Amycolatopsis sp. NBC_01488: one gene and its partner. The protein of the gene in region 2 interacts with the protein of the main gene of each other region in a pairwise test. Links are inferred from orthologs where the notes say so. Each region holds a gene or a part of one and is shown on either strand. Other genes may lie near its edges. The genes, in order: OG738_RS28155 and rsfS.

The links.
Region 1: the proteins of rsfS (region 2) and OG738_RS28155 interact in binary tests that used the Escherichia coli proteins (3 or more experiments, as listed by UniProt). The link is inferred for Amycolatopsis sp. NBC_01488 from one-to-one orthologs.

Annotation. Positions count from the first base shown.
Region 1 is NZ_CP109434.1:5,933,997-5,943,006, forward strand. What follows is about bases 3,221-6,220. They hold OG738_RS28155 (ATP-binding protein), read right to left. Parts: upstream 5,264-6,220; coding sequence 4,178-5,263; downstream 3,221-4,177. Other genes in these bases: OG738_RS28150 (DUF5682 family protein), read right to left, coding at 3,221-4,181; OG738_RS28160 (DUF5691 domain-containing protein), read right to left, coding at 5,260-6,220. In the rest of the region: OG738_RS28135 (flavin-containing monooxygenase), read left to right, coding at 1-648; rpmJ (50S ribosomal protein L36), read right to left, coding at 639-761; OG738_RS28145 (VWA domain-containing protein), read right to left, coding at 835-2,004; more of OG738_RS28150, read right to left, coding at 2,001-3,220; more of OG738_RS28160, read right to left, coding at 6,221-6,645; OG738_RS28165 (SWIM zinc finger family protein), read right to left, coding at 6,686-7,990; OG738_RS28170 (PadR family transcriptional regulator), read left to right, coding at 8,108-8,617; OG738_RS28175 (GyrI-like domain-containing protein), read left to right, coding at 8,617-9,010.
Region 2 is NZ_CP109434.1:4,997,134-5,005,977, reverse strand. Bases 3,493-6,326 are described here. They hold rsfS (ribosome silencing factor), read right to left. Parts: upstream 5,191-6,326; coding sequence 4,795-5,190; downstream 3,493-4,794. Other genes in these bases: OG738_RS24110 (RecQ family ATP-dependent DNA helicase), read left to right, coding at 6,017-6,326; nadD (nicotinate-nucleotide adenylyltransferase), read right to left, coding at 5,250-5,819; OG738_RS24125 (histidine phosphatase family protein), read right to left, coding at 4,184-4,798; octT (diglucosylglycerate octanoyltransferase), read right to left, coding at 3,493-4,180. Also shown: OG738_RS24145 (ComEC/Rec2 family competence protein), read right to left, coding at 1-1,716; OG738_RS24140 (ComEA family DNA-binding protein), read right to left, coding at 1,713-2,432; OG738_RS24135 (DegV family protein), read right to left, coding at 2,590-3,447; more of octT, read right to left, coding at 3,452-3,492; more of OG738_RS24110, read left to right, coding at 6,327-8,128; OG738_RS24105 (MFS transporter), read left to right, coding at 8,227-8,844. UniProt on the Escherichia coli protein: Functions as a ribosomal silencing factor. Interacts with ribosomal protein uL14 (rplN), blocking formation of intersubunit bridge B8.

The DNA of each region.
Region 1 (9,010 bases), 940 kb from region 2 along the record:
CACTTCGTGCCGTCGTACGACCCGTGGGACCAGCGGCTGTGCCTCGTGCCGGATGCGGACCTGTTCCGCGCGCTGCGCTCGGGCAAGGCCGACATCGTGACGGACCGGATTTCCCGGTTCACGGCGTCCGGCGTGCTCCTGGAGTCGGGCCGCTCTTTGCCCGCGGACGTCATCGTGACGGCGACCGGCCTTCGCCTGGTGGCGTTCGGCGGGATCGCGCTGACGGTCGACGGGCGCGAGATCTCACCCGGCGACCAGCGGGCGTACAAGGGCATGATGTTCGGCGGGATCCCGAACCTGGCGTGGTGCGTGGGGTACACGAACAACTCGTGGACGCTCCGGGCGGACCTGACGTCCCAGTACGTGTGCCGCCTGCTGGCGTACCTGGATCGGCGGGGTTTCGCTTCGTGCACACCGGACCCGGCGTCGGCTTCCTCGGCGGGCCGGCCGCGCCCGATCGTCGACCTGGCGTCGGGGTACATCAAGAGGGCCGCCCCCGGCCTGCCGAAGCAGGGCGAGCGGCGGCCCTGGATGATGCGCCAGAACTACCTGCTGGACCTCGCGGACATGCGGTTCAACCGCGTGGACGACGGGGTGATGCGCTTCGGCCGCGCGGAAGACCTCGCGGCCGCGTCGAGTCAGCCCTGACGAGCCTTCAGGCGCGGGTTGTCCTTGTTGATCACGAACACGCGGGTGCCGCGCCGGATCACCTGGGCACCCGGCTGGCGGGCCAGCGAACGGACCGAACTGCGGACCTTCATGGCGAGCCGTCCTTCCTGCGGGTTCGACCCCGCACCCTCGTCAACCGGACGCCGGTCGGTTTCATTCCGCAACTCAGCTGGTCTCGCGCGCGACCCAGGCCTGCAGGTCGGCACCGCGGACAGCGGCCGCCATCAGCTCCGGGAACTGGTCCGGCGTGCACGCGAACGCCGGGACGCCCAGCTCCGCCAGCGCCGCCGCGTTCTCGTGGTCGTACGACGGCGCGCCCGAGTCGGACAGGGCCAGCAGCGTCACCACCTGGACGCCCGCGCCGACCAGCTCGGCGATCCGGTGGAGCAGCTCGTCCTCGTCGCCGCCCTCGTACAGGTCGCTGATCAGCACGAGCAGCGTCTGCTCGGGCCGGCCGACCAGGCCCTGGCAGTACGCGATCGCCCGGTTGATGTCGGTGCCGCCGCCCAGCTGGGTGCCGAACAGCACGTCGACCGGGTCGGCCAGGTGATCGGTGAGGTCGGCGACCTCGGTGTCGAACGCGACGAACGACGTCTTCAACGCCCGCATCGACGCCAGCACCGCGCCGAACAGCCCCGAGTACACCACCGACTCCGCCATCGACCCCGACTGGTCGACGGCCAGGATGACGTCCCGCTGCACCGACTGCCGGCGCCGGCCGAAGCCGATCAGCCGTTCCGGCACGATCGTGCGCAGCTCGGGGGAGTAGTGCTTGAGGTTCGCGTGGATCGTGCGCGCCCAGTCGACGTCGCCGGGGCGGGGCCGGTGGGTGCGCGACGCCTTGTCCAGCGCGCCCCTGATCGCTGCGCGCGTGCGCTCGGCGAGCCGTTCCTCCAGCTCCTCGACGACCTTGCGGACGACCTCGCGCGCGGTCTCCTTCGTCTCTTCCGGCAGCACGCCGTTGAGCGAGAGCAGGGTCCCGACCAGGTGGACGTCCGGTTCGACCGCCGAAAGCAGCTCTTTTTCCAGCAGCATCCGGGTCAGGCCCAGCCGGTCGACGGCGTCGCGCTGCATCACCTGCACGACGGTGCTCGGGAAGTAGCGCCGGATGTCCCCCAGCCACCGCGCGACCCGCGGCGCCGACGCGCCCAGGTTCGCACTACGCGGCCCACCGGCGGCGTCCTCGTCCGGCTTGTCGTAGAGCGCGGCGAGCACGGAGTCGACCCCACTGTCCTCATCGGACAGTTGCGCGTCGGCCAGCCCGGAGCCGGGGCCTGCGCCTTCGGCGCCCAGCACCAGCCGCCAGCGCCGCGTGCGTTCGGTGTCCGCGCTCATGCTCCCACCCCCAGCAGCGTCGCGAGGACCGGCAGCACGCGCTCCGCTCGGTCCTCGTCCAGTTCTTCGGCGAGCGCGACCACCGCCGCCGGGCCGGTGAGGCCGGCCGCGCGGTGGCCGATTGCTCGCTTCTCCGGTCCGCTGAACGCGCCGAATGTGCGGCGCAGCAACGGGAGCACCTCGGTGAACACGTCGTCGTGGATGGCCGCGAGCCAGGCGTCGATCACCCGCAGCAGGCCCTCGTCGTGCACCAGCAGCAGCGCGCCGCCGTCGAAGAAGCCCTCCACGTACGCCGCGCCCGCCGCGGGGGTGATGCCCGGCGTGAGTGCGCGGCCGAGGCGCAGCTCGATGTCCAGTGCGTCGAGCAGCCCCGCGTCGTGCAGGATCCGGGTGAGCCGGCCGGCCAGCAACGGGGGCAGCGACGGCCGTTCGGCCAGCCGCGCCAGCGCCGCGAGCCAGCGCTCCTTGGCCTCCTCGCCCAGCAGGGACGTCGCGTCGTGCACGCCGTCGACCAGCTGGGCCATCCGGGCCGCCGCGTCGTCGTCGATGCCGTGGGTCGCCGGGGGCAGCCCGGCGCAGATGCGGTCGAGCATGCGGTCGGCGACCGCGCGCAACGCGGCCGTGTCGGTGCCGCGCACGTTCCCGTAGCGGGTCGCCCGGGCCAGTGCGGGCAGCGCCGACATCAGCCGGGCGACGTCCGCGTCCGCCGCCGCCCGCGCGTCGAGTGCCGCCAGCGCTTCGGGCAGCGCCTCCGGGAGGTCGGCCAGCAAGCAGTTCTCGACGGCCGTGGTCACCTCGTCCAGCGGGGGCGTGCCCTCGACGGTGTCGCGGACCGCGGCCGTGGCCGCCGACGGCACGGTGGTGCCGTGCACCGCCGCCGCGACCAGGTCGACCTCGAACGCCGGCTCCCAGCACAGCGCCCACGTCTCCCGGAACGTGCCCTTGTTCCGCCGCGCCGACGCCTCCCGGCTGCCCCATTCGATGCCGAGGATCCGCAGCCGGTGCAGCAGCTTCGACCGGTCGAGCCCGCCGGGCGTGCGCAGGTCGAGGTCGAGTTCCTTGACCATCGGGTCCTTCTTGAGCCGCAAGCGTTTCGCCGTCGCCGTCAGGTCCGCGGCCAGCGGCGGCTGCGGCACCCGGTCGGGCACCTCGCCGAGCCGTTCGCCGACCACCAGCCGCCGCGTGACCAGCTCGACCTGCACCTCGTCACCGCCGCAGAGCACGGACCGGGTGGCTTCGGTGACCTCGGCCAGCCCGGCCGACGACCGCCCGCGCAGCGTGGCCAGCGTTTCGGCCAGCCGGACCGCCTCGATGACGTGCGCGGTCGACACGGGCAGGTCCTCCTCCCGCAGCACCGCCGCGACGCCGGTCAGCCAGCGCGTCGTGACGTCCTCGGCCGTGGTGAAGAGGTGGTGGTACCAGCCGGGCGAGCGGACGCCCGTGCCGTAGCCGCTGGCGGTCGCGAGCCTGCCGTGCGTCCACGGCACCCAGGTGCACGCGACCTTCCGCTTCGGCAGTCCTTTGAGGACGGTCTGGTCGTGCGACGCCGGCGGCAGCGGGTCGGCCAGCGCGGGCACGTGCCACGCACCGCAGACGACGGCGATGTTCTCGAAACCGTCCTTGCGGGTGCGGCGCAGCACCGAGCGCATGTAGGCCTCGCGCCGGGCTTCGTTGCCGCGCGGCGGTTCCTCGTCCTCGCGCACCGCGGTCATCGCGTCCGCGATCACCTCGAACGGGTTTTCGCTGTCCCGCCGGGACTCGACGACGTCGTCCCACCAGCGTTCCGGGTCGTCGTAGCCCCCGGCCGAGGCCAGCAGCGCCAGCGGGTCGACCGGCGCGCCCGCGTGCTCGTCCGGCCCCGCGGCGAAGGTGTTCGCGGCCGGGAGGTCGCAGAACCGCACCGGAATCCCGGCTTCCCGCGCGTAGGCGAGCGCCTGCCACTCCGGGCTGAAGACGGCGAACGGCCAGAACGCCGCGCGCGAGACGTCGTCGGTCGCGTACGCCAGCAGCGCGACCGGCGGCGCCATCGCCGGGTCTTCGGTCAGCTCGACCAGCGCGTCGGCTTCCGGTGGACCCTCGATCAGCACGACGTCGGGCTCCAGTTCGGCGAGCCGCGTCGCCACGGCGCGGGCCGACCCCGGGCCGTGGTGGCGGATGCCGAGGAGATGGGTCGTCACGAAATCTCCTGGCCCGCCCGGTAGAAGTCGGCCCAGCCGTCGCGCTCGCGGACGACCGTCTCGAGGTACTCGATCCAGATCGCGCGGTCGGCCACCGGGTCCTTGACGACGGCGCCGTGGATGCCGGCCGCGATGTCGTGCGGGCGCAGGACGCCGTCGCCGAAGTGCGCCGCCAGCGCGAGGCCACCGGTCAGGACGCTGATCGCCTCGGCCGTCGAGAGCGTGCCGGACGGCGACTTCACCGCCGTGCGGCCGTCTTCGGTGCGGCCGGAGCGCAGCTCGCGGAACACCGTGACCACCCGGCGGATCTCCGCCAGCTCGGCGGCTTCCACGGGCAGCTGCAGCGAGCTGCCCAGCTCGGCAACCCGCCTGCTGACGATCTCGACCTCCGCGTCGGCGCTGTCCGGCAGCGGCAGCACGACGGTGTTGAACCGCCGCCGCAACGCGCTCGACAGCTCGTTGACGCCCTTGTCGCGGTTGTTCGCCGTCGCGATCAGGTTGAAGCCCGGCCGCGCCTGCACCTCGGTGCCCAGCTCCGGGATGGGCAGCGTCTTCTCGGACAGGATCGTGATCAGCGAGTCCTGGACGTCGGCCGGGATGCGGGTCAGCTCTTCGAGGCGGGCGAGCTTGCCGTCGCGCATCGCCCGCAGCACCGGGCTTTCGACCAGCGCGGCGGCGCTCGGGCCCTCGGCGATCAGCCGGGCGTAGTTCCAGCCGTAGCGGATCGACTCCTCCGACGTGCCCGCCGTGCCCTGCACCAGCAGCGTCGAGTCGCCGCTGATCGCGGCGGAGAGGTGCTCGGACACCCATGTCTTCGCCGTGCCGGGGACGCCGAGCAGCAGGAGCGCGCGGTCGGTGGCCAGCGTCGCGACGGCGACCTCGACCAGCCGCCGCGGGCCGACGTACTTCGGCGTGATCACGGTGCCGTCCGGCAGGGTGCCGCCGAGCAGGTACTCGACCACGGCCCACGGCGAGAGGTTCCAGTTGGGCGGCTTGGCCCGGTCGTCGGCGGCGGCCAGCGCGGCCAGCTCGGCGGCGTGGTCCTGCTCGGCGTGCGGCCGGAGGACGGTGGGGGCGGTCATGCGAGCTCCTCGTACATTTCGCGGCGGAAGTTCAGCGTTTCGGTGAGCGCCCGGCGCCACGGACCGGCGTCCATGGTCAGGCGGGTGGTGGCCAGGGGGTGCCGCAGGCATTGCGCGGGGACCGCGCGGGCGATCACGACGGCGGCGTGCGAGACGAGGCGGTGGTCGTCCTGGCGGGCGATCCAGTCGAGCAGGGCGGTGCCGAGCTCCTTCGTCCACGGCCGGGGCAGCTCGTGCACCAGCCGCGCGAACGACTCGACCGGCAGCCGGCTCACCAGGTGCCCGACGGTGGCGGCCTGGCTCGCGGGGCTCAGCACGCCGAGCAGGGGCGGGGTGGTGCGGCCGCCCGGGTCGGCGCCGATCAGGGCCTGCGCCCAGGTTTCGTCGCGCTGGCGCAGGGCCGCGGTGGCCCAGGAGTCGCGCAGCACGCCGGCCGGGCAGCCCTCGACGGTCATCCGCACGACCTCGGCGGGCGGCCCGAACTCGGTCCAGAACGCGAGCGGCGCGGCGGCGGCGAGGGTGCGCAGCCGGACGGTGCCTTCGCCGTGTTCGCCCTGGGGCACCGAGACTTCGAGCACCCGGCCTTTCCGCCGGACGAGGGGTCGTAGCCGGTCGGCCATCGTCTCGCCGTAGCGCGTGCCGGGCAGCCGGCCGAGCAGGTCGGCGGCCCGTTCGCGGACGGCGGCCGCGCGATCGGTGAGAGCGGCTTCGAGGAAGGCTTCGTCCTCGGGGCGCACGTGCTCGGCCAGCACGCCGAGGAAGTCCGACCGGACGTCGGCCGGTTCGCTCTTCCAGGAACCGTGGAGGGCTTCGCGGGCCGCGGCGGGGTCGTCGGCGAGCTTGGTGGCGAGCCAGCGGCGGCGCTGGGCGAGGCTGCCGAACTGCCAGACGTCGCCGGATTCCTCGGGAGGCGCGGAGAGGAAGGCCCAGTCGGGGTTCCGCTGCCCGAGCCACGCCCCGACGGACCCGGCGACGGCGACGAGCGGCCCCCGCAGCGCGACCTTGCTGCGCGCGGCTTCGGCGAGCAGGGGGAGCGTTTCCGGCGGGACGCGGTAGTCCGTGCCGGCGACGATGCCGAGCCACTCCAGGAGCAGGTCGGGATGGCTCGCGGCGAGCAGCCGCGCGAGTCGTTCCCGCGCGAGGGGCGGGACGAAGGTGCGGTCATCGACGGCCGCCATCGGGAGAGGGCGGACGTCGTGGAGCGGCCGGCGCCCGGCGCGCCGGTAGGTGGTGAGCACGGCGGCCGCGGCGAGCAGCTGGTCGGCGGGCTCGGCGCGGTCCGCGATGAGGTCTTGGACCGCGGGCGGCTGGGTGGCGGGGTCGAGCGTGCGCCGGCGGGTGCCGAGGAGCGCGGTGCCGACGAGGTCTTCCCAGGCTTTCACGGCTGCACCTCCTGCTCGTGGTTGCGGTACCGGGGAAAGTTCACAGCCGCACCGCCCGGTCCTCCTGCCAGCACGTCAGCGGCCGGAACCCGGACTGGCCCCACTCGCCCGCCACCGTCACCGGCCTGCCCGCCGACATCGCCAGCAGTGACCACGGGAACGCGTACGGCACCAGCGGCAGCGCGGTACCGTCCTTTTCGGACAGACACCACCCGTCGGCGTGTTCCGCGGGCGTGACGCCCGACAACAGCACCGGCCAGCGCTCCAGCCACGGATCCGCCGCCATCGCCCGCGCGTACGCCGCCAACGCGTCCGAGATCGACCCGCCCTCGGCCATCGGCGCGGGCAGCGGAATGCCGCGCTCGGCCACCAGCGCCCGCAGGGGCGCCGCGCCCGGGTAGAACGCCAGCTCCGCCGTCAGGAAATGCCCGGGCGGCAAGGACGAATCCAGCGGACGGCCCGGTGGCGCGAACGACAACACGAGCGCGTCCCGGCCCGACCGGCGCCCGCGCAACCACGTGCGGCGGGTGAGCAGCCGGTCGTTCTCCTCGTCCGCCGCACCCGTGATCAGCCACTCGTCCGCGACGCGCTCGCCATCCGCGAGGACCCGGGCGGTCTCCACCGAAAAACCCAGCCGCGTGCGGACGGTCTCCGCCAACGGAACGGGCAGCGAGTCCAGCCGGGTCGCCGCGTCCGCCAGCAGGTACAGCAACGACAGCTCGCCGAGCAGCGACTCCGGCCAGTCGCGGCGGCCGACGATCCCCGCCGCCCGGCGCAGGCCGCCCGCCAGGCCGGACGCCTGGGCGTCGACCATTCGCGCGGCGACCGTGCGCAGCTCTTCGCCGCCGCTGCGCTCGAAGCCGGCGAAACCGGCGCCGATCCGGTCGGTCAGCCAGATCTTCAGCTCCGCCACACCGCCTTCGACGCGCGCCGCCCGCTCCGAAACGCGGCGCGCGGCCGCTTCCTCGTCCTTGGGGCCAGCCGACTCCACGCGCTTCTCCGCCCGGCGGGCCCGGTCGGCGCGTTCGGCGAGCCACGTGTGCACCCACTCGGGCGCCGGTGCCGCGTCGATCTGCCCGGCCGCCCACAGCAGCAACAGCCCGAGCGCGTGCTTGCACGGGAACTTCCGGCTGGGACAGGAACACCGGAACGCGGGCTCGTCGAACTCGACGCACGTCTGGTACGGCTTCTTGCCACTGCCCTGGCAGAAGCCCCACACGGCGTCTTCGGACGCACCCGCACCCGACCACTTCGCCGGCGCGGCCAGCGCCCGGCCCGCCTGCTCCGAAGCGGGATCCGGCGCCAGCCCGGCCACGTGTTCCGCGGTCCACGGCACCGCCGTCACCACCTGTCCCCCCACTGTCCGCCCTCGCTTTCCGGTACTCGCTGAAGCATGCCAGCACCCACCGACAATTTCCGGAAGCCTTGACGAACGCGCCTATTCTAGTCCTAGAATACCGCCGTGCTGACCGACGCGGAACTCACGGTGCTCGGCCTCGTGACCGAGCGGCCGAGACACGGCTACGAGCTGGACGAAGTCGTCTCGGAACGCGGCATGCGCGACTGGACCGCCCTCGGCTTCAGCTCGATCTACTACGTGCTCGGCAAACTGCGCGACCGCGGCCTGGTCGCCGAGGTCGCGGGGGAGCGCGCGCACGCCAAGGCCAAGAAGACGTTCACGGCGACCGACGCGGGCCGTCGTGCGTGCGCGGCGGCCGCGGAGGCGGCCATCGCCGAACTGCGCCCGGTGCACCCGCCGGTGCTGGTCGGGCTGGCGAACAGCCCGGCGATCCCGCCCGGCCGCCTCGCGAACGCGCTGGTCCGGCGCGCCGAAGCGGTCGAGGAGCGGCTGGCCGAAGTCCGCCGCGCGGCGGCCGCGCAACCCACGGCTCCGCCGTTCGTCCGGACGATCTTCGACTACTCGATCGGCCAGCTCGAGGCGGAAGCCGAGTGGCTGACGGGAATGCTCTGATGCCCTACGACGTCAAGAAGGACCTGAAGCAGCTGTACGCACCGAAGAACACCGACTGGGCGCTGCTCGACGTGCCCGAGCAGCAGTTCCACGCGATCGACGGCCGCGGCAACCCGAACACCGCCGAGAGCTACCGGAAAGCCGTCGAAGCGCTCTACGCCTTCGCCTACACGATCAAGATGACGGCGAAGCGAGCCGGTGACGACTTCGTCGTCGGACCGCTCGAAGGCCTGTGGTGGGCCGAGGACTACGCCGCGTTCACCGTGCGCGCCAAGGACTCCTGGCAGTGGACCATGCTGGTCTCGCTGCCGCGACACCTCGGCGAGGACGCCGTCGAAGAGGCCCGGGAATCCGTGCGGCGCAAGAAGAAGATCGACGCGTCCGTCCGGCTCG
Region 2 (8,844 bases):
CAGCCGGTGCAGGCACTCGTCCACCGGCCCCGGCTCGGGCCCGGTGTCCACGACGACGGCGCGTCCCGGCTCCGCGGTCGCCAGCACGACCGCATCACCCTGCCCGACGTCGCACTCGACCATCGCCCAGTTCCGCGGTGGCCACGCCGGCGCCAGCACCCGGACCGGCACGAAGACCAGCAGCGCCCCGACGACCAGCACTGCCATGACCAGCCGCACGCGCCGGTGCCGGGCGGCCAGCACCAGCACCACGAGCACGGCCGCGGCGAGCAGCCCGCCCGTCCAGCCGCCGGGCCACGCGACGACGGCGCCAGGAGCCCGCGCGCCGTGCCGCGCCACCGTGATCAGCCACTCGGCCTCCGGTTCGGCCAGGTGCACCAGGACCGTCCCGGCACCCGGCCACCACGGGCCGACCACCGTCGCCAGCACGCCGAGCACCGTCGCCGGGGCCACCACCGGGGCGGCCAAGACGTTGGTCAGCACCGAAACCAGGCTCACCGAGCCCGCCATGCCCGCGAGGACCGGCGCCGTCACGAGGAACGCGGCCAGCGGGATCGCCAGGCCTTCGGCGAACCCCGGCGGGACGCCGCGGCGCACCAGGACGGCGGCCCAGCGGGGCGCGATCAGGACCAGCCCGGCCGTGGCGAACACCGACAGCGCGAACCCGAAGTCCGTCGCCATCGCCGGATCCGTCACCACCAGCAGGCACACCGCGAAAGCCAGTGCGGGCAACGCCGAGCCGCGCCGGCCCAGCGCCAGCGCCAGCAACGCGACCGCCGCCATCACCCCGGCGCGCAGCACGCTCGGCTCCGGCCCGACCAGGAGGAGGAACCCGGCCAGGCAGGCGCCCGCCAGCACCGCCGACAGCCGGGGCCCGAGCCGGAGCAAGCGCAGCAGGAGCAGGACCGCACCGCACGCCACGGCGAGGTTTCCCCCGCTGACGGCGGTCAGGTGCGTGAGCCCGGCGGTGACGAACTCCTGCTCGACCCGCGGCGACAACCCGCTCGTATCGCCCAGGACCAGCCCCGGCAGCAGGCCGGCGGGTTCCTCCGGCAGGTCCTGGCACCGGTCGTGGAGTCCGGTGCGCAGCTCGGCCGCGATCCGCTGCCACCACGGGGCCGGCCCGAGTTCGCCCGGCGGACCGCGCACGGACAGCACCGCGACGGTCAGGTCCGAGCCCCGCGGCGGCATCAGCAGCCCGGTCGCCGTCACGTCCTGGCCCGGCAGCAGCGACGCCCACTGCGCGACCGGGGCCAGCAGCAGGACGCGTCCGGACGACGTGACCGGCCGTCCGTCGACCGACGCCGTGCGGACGTCGGCGGTGAGCACCACCGACCGGGCACCGGCCTGCTGGCCGGCGTATCCGGCACTGCGCACGGGCTTCGGGCGCTCGGCGACGACGACCCGCACCGCCGCGGGGAGTCCCTCGGCCGAGGCCGCGCGAAGGTCGTCACGCTGTGCGTCCCGGATCCGCCAGGCGATCGGGCCGGCGGCGACCAGTCCCAGCACCAGCAGGGCCGCCGCCGCGCCGAGCGCCCGGCGACGCCCGCGCGCCCGCCAGAGCACCAGCCCGGCGAGCACCGCCGAGGCGAGGCCGACGGCGACGGCCGTCCACCAGCCCAGCAGCAGGCCGCCGAGGGCGGCGAGCCAGCACGTGAGCGCCGCCGGGACCAGCCGCATGTCCTGCCGGGTGTCGGTCGTGGGAAGTGTGCTCATCCGACCGTCACCTGCTCGCGAAGTTTTTCGAACTTGCTTTCTCCGATGCCTCCGACGTCGCGCAGTTGCTCGACCTTCGTGAAGCCGCCGTGCTCGGTGCGCCACTGGACGATCCGCTGGGCCGTCACCGCGCCGACGCCGGGCAGCGTGTCGAGCTGATCCGTGCTCGCCGCGTTGAGGTCGACCTTGCCGCCCGCCGGGGCACCGGCCGGCGCGGCGGCGGGCGCCGGGATCCCGACCGCGAGCTGCTCCCCGTCGGTCACCCGGCGGGCGAGGTTCAGCGCGGTCAGGTCCGCGCCGGGATCGGCGCCGCCCGCGGCCCGCAGGACGTCCGCGACCCGGGCGCCCTGGACCACGGTGACCAGGCCGGGCGACCGGACGCGGCCGATCACGCTGACGACGAGACCGGCCTGGGGTGCGGCCCGGGCCGTGGCCTCGCTCGCCGGTTTCGCACTCGGCAGCGCGGGTGGTGACTCAGGTGCCGGACGGCCGCCGAGGAGCGCGACCGAGCCGAGGACGATCACCACGACCGCCGCGGCGACCCCGGCGAACGCCCACCGGCGGCGGCCGGCACCGGCCGGTCCGCCCGGCAGCCAGCGCCGGACCAGCCGGCCGCCGGGCCCGACCGTGCTCGCGTCGGGCGAGAGCTGGTCGGCCAGCCAGGCGAGCCGGTCGTTGACGGGAGGGCCCGGATCCCGGGCGGGCTGCTCGAACACACGATCGACGTTAGGGCCCGCGGGAGGCGTCCGACAGGGGTGCCGCCGCGTTCTGTGGACAACCGGGGTGATGTGGACGGATCCACCCGGCCGGGCCCGGGAACGGCCGTTTCCGTCGTACCCGGGTGGCATGCTGGAGGGTTCGGCGCGCCCGCGGCTAGTGCCGGGACGGCACCGTCCGCTGGACGACCACCCCGAGCACCCCGGGCCCGGTGTGCGCCCCGATCACCGCGCCCAGCTCGGAGACCACGCAGCCCGCCGAGCGCGGCACGGCCTCCTCCAGCCGGTTCGCCAGCTCGACGGCCCGCTCCGGCGAGGCGAGGTGGTGGACGGCGAGCTCGACGTCGTCGTCCCGCGCGGCCTGGGCGGCCAGCTCGACCAGCCGCGCGAGCGCCCGGTTCATGGTGCGGACCTTCTCCAGCGGCAGGATCCGGCCTTCGGACATGTGCAGCACCGGCTTCACCGCCAGCGCCGTGCCGAGCAGCGCCGCCGCCGGCCCGATCCGGCCGCCGCGGCGCAGGTGTTCCAGGGTTTCCACGACGAACAGCGTCGACGAGCACCCGGCCGCGGTCACCGCCGCGGCCTCGGCTTCCGCCGCCGAAGCTCCGGCGGCCGCGGCGTCGGCGGCGTGCAGCGCGGCGAACCCGAGCCCCATCGCGGTGGTGCGCGAGTCGACCACGCGGATCCGGTCCGGCCCGACCTCCTGCGCCGCCAGCACCGCCGCTTCCCAGGTGCCCGACAGCTCGCGCGAGAGGTGCACCGAAACGATCGCGTCGGCGCCGTCGGCGAGCGCCGCGCGGTACTCCTTGACGAACTCCGTGGGCGTCGGCCGGGACGTCGTGACGATCTTGCGCTGGCTCATCGCCTCGGCGACCGCCGCCGGGCCGGTCTCGACGCCGTCGAGGGAAACCACGCCGTCGACCAGGACGTGCAGCGGCACCACCCGGACCGCGTGCCGTTCGGCGAAGCCCTCCGGCAGGTGGGCGGTGGAATCCGTGACTACGGCGACCGACACGCCGTCAGCCTACGTGGCCGGGGGCCGCCACCGGCGCCATCAACACGGACATCGCGTCGCCCACCGCGGCGTGTCCCTGCCAGCCCCAGTGCATGCCGTCCGGGTTGCCCTCGCCGCTCAGGACGTGCTCTCCGACAACGGCTTCGAGGTCGAGCAAGGGAACGTTCGCCCGCGCGCCCCACGCCGCCATCGCGGCCGCCGCGGCCGGGCGCGCGGTGTGGACGCCGCCGTACGCCGCGGCCCGGTGCACCGACGGCAGCATGCCGTAGATCGGCAGTTCGGGGCGCAGAACGCGCAACGCGTCCACGGCGGTGTCGAGGTACTGCACGGTGAGCTTGGCCGGTAGGACCACGGGACGGCCGCGGAACGCGATCGACAGCCGCGGCTGCGCGGCGAGGTAGGCCTTGCGCACGACGCGGCGCACGGGGTCGGGCCGCAGGTACTTCAGCCCGGTGCGCAGGTAGGTCGGCAACGGCGAGGGCAGCGTGTCCATGCTGCCGACCGCCAGCACGACCGCGTCGACGTGGTGCAGGTCGGCCCACACGCGCGGGTCGCCGGTCAGCGACCACCAGGCGTCCCGTGCGGTCCAGCCGATCCCGGCGACCAGGTCGGCGGTGCCGCCCAACGCCGCAGCGGCCACGTTGGGCCACAGCCGCGGCTCGTCCGCGGCGCAGGGTCCTTCCGGACCGTGAAAGCTCAGCGAATCGCCGAACACCAGCAGGCGGGGCCCCATCGGCTAGCCGTGCATCCCCGCGTTGTAGGCCTGCAGCCGCCACTTCCCGTCGCGCGCGCCCAGCTCGACCCAGTGGCAGTTCGAGATCCCGCCGAGCGACGGCCAAGTCTCCACCGGCAGGTTCAGCAGCCGCGCCGTCAGCGCCGTGATCAGCCCGCCGTGCGCGGCCAGCAGGACGGTGTCGCCCGCCGAAGAATTGGCCTGCTGCAGGTCGGTGACCACTTCGCTCGCGCGGTCGGCGACGTCGAGGCGGTTCTCCCCGCCCGGCGGCGCCCAGGTCGCGTCCTTGCGCCAGCGGTCGCGTTCACCCGGGTAGGCCGCGTCGACCTCCGCGCCGGTGAGCCCCTGCCATTCGCCGAGGTGCGTCTCGCGCAGCCGCTTGTCGATCCGCAGCGGGACGCCGATCGCGTCGGTGAGCACGGTGGCCGTGTCGGTGGCGCGGCGCAGGTCGGACGCGATGACGAGGTCCGGGGAGAACCGGGCCAGCGCGGGAACCGCGAACCGGGCCTGGTTCCAGCCGACCGGCGTCAGCGCCGAGTCGAGGTGACCCTGCATCCGCCCGGCGGCGTTGTAGTCCGTCTCGCCGTGGCGCCAGAGCACGAGCCGCCGCGGGCTCACGGGACGTCCGGGTCCTCGTCGGCGGGCGGCTCTTCGAGACCGGCCACCTCGATGCGGGGGCAGTCCTTCCACAGCCGCTCGAGGCCGTAGAACGTGCGCTCCTCGACGTGCTGGACGTGCACCACGACGTCGACGTAGTCGAGCAGGACCCAGCGGCCCTCACGGGCGCCTTCGCGGCGGACCGGCTTGTGGCCGCTCTCCCGCAGCTTCTCCTCGACGTTGTCGACGATGGCGCCGACCAGGCGCTCGTTGGACGCGGAGGCGATGACGAAGGCGTCGGTGATGACGAGCTGCTCGGACACGTCCAGCACGACGACGTCGCTGGCCTTCTTGTCCGCCGCCGCGTGTGCGGCCGCTACGGCCAGCTCTCGTGCCTCGGACGTGGCTGCCACGGTGCTCCTTCACAGATCGGGTTCGCCCGAGAAGAGTACCCGCCGCGACCAGGGGCCCTTCAGTCGCTCTTCCGGTAGAGATCCTTCTTCGCGATGTAGCGGACGACCCCGTCGGGAACGAGGTACCAGACCGGTTCCCCGCGTTCGACGCGGTCGCGGCAGCCGGTCGAGGAGATCGCCATCGCGGTGACCTCGACGAGGCTCACCTTGCCGCTGGGCAGGTGGTGCGAGTTCAGCCGGTAGCCGGGCCGCGTGACGCCGATGAAGTGCGCGAAGTCGAACAGCTCGTCGGCCTTGTGCCAGGTCAGGATCTGTTCGAGCGCGTCGGCGCCGGTGATGAAGTAGAGCTGATCGTCGGGGTACTCGGCATGGAGGTCGCGCAGCGTGTCGACGGTGTAGGTCTGGCCGCCGCGGTCGATGTCCACGCGGCTGACCGAGAAGACCGGGTTGGACGCGGTCGCGATGACCGTCATCAGGTAGCGGTCCTCGGCCTTGGTCACCTGGCGGCTCGTCTTCTGCCAGGGCTGCCCGGTGGGGACGAAGATCACTTCGTCGAGCCCGAACCGGGACTGGACCTCGCTGGCCGCGACGAGGTGGCCGTGGTGCACGGGGTCGAACGTGCCGCCCATGACCCCGATCCGCCGTGGTGACATGACCGGAGAGCCTATACAGCCGGACGGCGCGAAGCCGGGTGCTCTCGCACACCTCGCCCTACCGGGCAGTAGTTGTGATTCAGGTCACATTACGGCCGGTATTCGTCGCGAACGGTCCGTTCGCGACGCCGCCGATTCCCGGATCGTCGGTGCCATGGGGTAGACGTGGGGACGTGGACACGACCAGCACCACCCCAGCCCTCCGCGACCGCGCCGAGACCCTCGTCCGGGCCCTCGCCGGCGATTCGGCGAAGCTGCGCGAAGACCAGTGGACGGCCATCGAGGCACTGGTCGCGCACCGGCGTCGCGCGCTGGTCGTGCAACGCACCGGCTGGGGCAAGTCGGCGGTGTACTTCCTGGCCACGGCCCTGCTGCGTGAACAGGGCAGCGGGCCGACGGTCATCGTCTCGCCGCTGCTCGCCCTGATGCGCAACCAGATCTCGGCGGCGGCCCGTGCGGGGATCCACGCGGCGACCATGAACTCCGCGAATCCCCAGGAGTGGGACCAGGTCCAGGCCTCGGTCGCGGCCGGCGAGATCGACGTGCTGCTTGTCAGCCCCGAACGGCTGAACAACCCGGACTTCCGCGACAACGTGCTGCCGAAGCTGACCGCCAGCACCGGCCTGCTGGTGGTCGACGAGGCGCACTGCATCTCCGACTGGGGGCACGACTTCCGGCCCGACTACCGGCGCCTGCGCACGCTGCTGGGCGACCTGCCCGACGGCGTGCCGGTGCTGGCGACCACGGCGACGGCGAACGACCGCGTCGTCACCGACGTCGCCGAGCAGCTGGGCCTCGGCACGGGCGCGGACACGCTGGTGCTGCGCGGCAGCCTCGACCGGGAGAGCCTGCGGTTGTCGGTGTGCCGGCTGCCGACGTCGCAGGCGCGGCTGGCCTGGCTCGCCGACCACCTGGCCGAGCTGCCCGGGTCGGGGATCATCTACACGCTGACCGTGGCGGCGGCGCACGACGTCGCGTCGCTGCTGAAGGACCGCGGCTATCCGGTGGCGGCCTACACCGGCAAGACCGACCCGGCCGACCGGCAGGCCGCCGAGGACGACCTGCTCGGCAACCGGGTCAAGGCGCTGGTCGCGACGTCCGCGCTGGGCATGGGGTTCGACAAGCCGGACCTCGGGTTCGTCGTGCACCTCGGCGCGCCGTCGTCGCCGATCGCGTACTACCAGCAGGTCGGCCGCGCCGGGCGTGGTGTGGAGCGCGCCGAGGTCGTGCTGCTGCCCGGCGAGGAGGACCGGGCGATCTGGGCGTACTTCGGCTCGCTCGCCTTCCCCGACGAGCTGCGGGTGACGCAGGTGCTGAACACGCTCGCGTACGCCGACCGTCCACTGTCGACGGCCGCGCTCGAGCCGTCGGTGGAGCTTTCCCGGTCACGGCTGGAAATGGTGCTCAAGGTCCTGGACGTCGACGGCGCGGTGCGGCGCGTGAAGGGCGGCTGGACGAGCACGGGCGAGGACTGGGAGTACGACCGCGGGCGGTACCGGCGGGTCGCGGAGGCCCGGGAGCGCGAGCAGGACGCGATGCTCGGCTACCTCGCGACGGACGGCTGCCGGATGGCGTACCTGCGGCGCCAACTCGACGACCCCGAGGCGACGCCGTGCGGGCGGTGCGACAACTGCACCGGCACGCACTGGGACACGACGGTGGCCGACGACGTCGCCGAGGCGACCCGCGAACGGCTGCAGCGGCCGGGCGTCGAGGTCGCACCGCGGAAGCAGTGGCCCACCGGGATGTCCTCTTTGGACGTTCCGGTCTCCGGCCGGATCGGGGCCGACGACCAGGCCGAGCCGGGACAGGTGCTCGGACGGCTCACCGACGTCGGCTGGGGCAACCGGCTGCGGGAACTGGTGGGGCCGCAGGCGAAGGACGCCGACGTGCCCGACTCGGTGTTCAAGGCGTGCGTCCAGGTGCTCGCCGGGTGGCAGTGGGCGGAGCGGCCGGTCGCGGTGGTGGCCGTGCCGTCGTCGACGCGGCCACAGCTGGTGTACAGCCTGGCGACGCGGCTGGCCGACATCGGCAAGCTGGACTTCCTCGGCGCGCTCGACGCGGACGGCCCGCCACCGCGTCAGGCGAACAGCGCTCAGCGGCTGGCCGACCTGTGGAAGCGGCTGAGCATGCCCGCCGACCTCGCGGGGATCCTGCCGGCCGGGCCGGTCCTGCTGGTGGACGACGTCATCGACACCGGCTGGACGATGACGCTGGCCGCCCGCCTGCTGCGGCGGGCCGGCGCGCCGGCGGTCCTGCCGTTCGCGCTGGCCAGCACGGCGTAAGGGAGAGGAGAACACGAAGCCGGACGAGTCGGAACCTTTCGGACCGCGAACGAATATGGCAAAGTCCCGTTGCACCTTCGGGTGACGTGGAGGCCGCCATGACCGAGTCCGCCGTGCAGGCATCCCAGCGGCACCGGCTGCCGGTGCGCAAGCTGTTCGCGGCGAGCGCGGGCAACGCGCTGGAGTGGTTCGACTGGACGATCTACGCGACGTTCAGCATCTACTTCGCCGGCGCGTTCTTCCCCGCCGGGAACGACACGCTGGCACTGATCAACACGTTCGCCACCTACGCGCTCGCGTTCTTCTTCCGCCCGCTCGGCGGAGTCCTGCTCGGACGCTTCGCGGACACGCGCGGCCGCAAGCCGGCCATGATCCTCACCATCCTGCTCATGGCGGGCGGGTCGGTGGCGATCGGGCTGCTGCCGACGTTCTCGCAGGTGGGCTGGCTCGCGCCGATCCTGCTGCTGTTCGCCCGCGTCGCGCAGGGGCTGTCGCTCGGCGGTGAGGTGTCGAACGCGTCGGCGTACCTGGGCGAGATCGCGCCGCCGGAGCGTCGCGGGCGGTACTCGGCGTTCTTCTACATCTCGACCGGGACGGCCGTGCTGATCGCGACCGTGCTCGGGTTCGTCCTGGCCCGGACGCTGGACAAGGCGCAGCTCGCGTCGTGGGGCTGGCGGCTGCCGTTCCTGCTGGGCGGCGTCTTCGGGCTGGTCGGG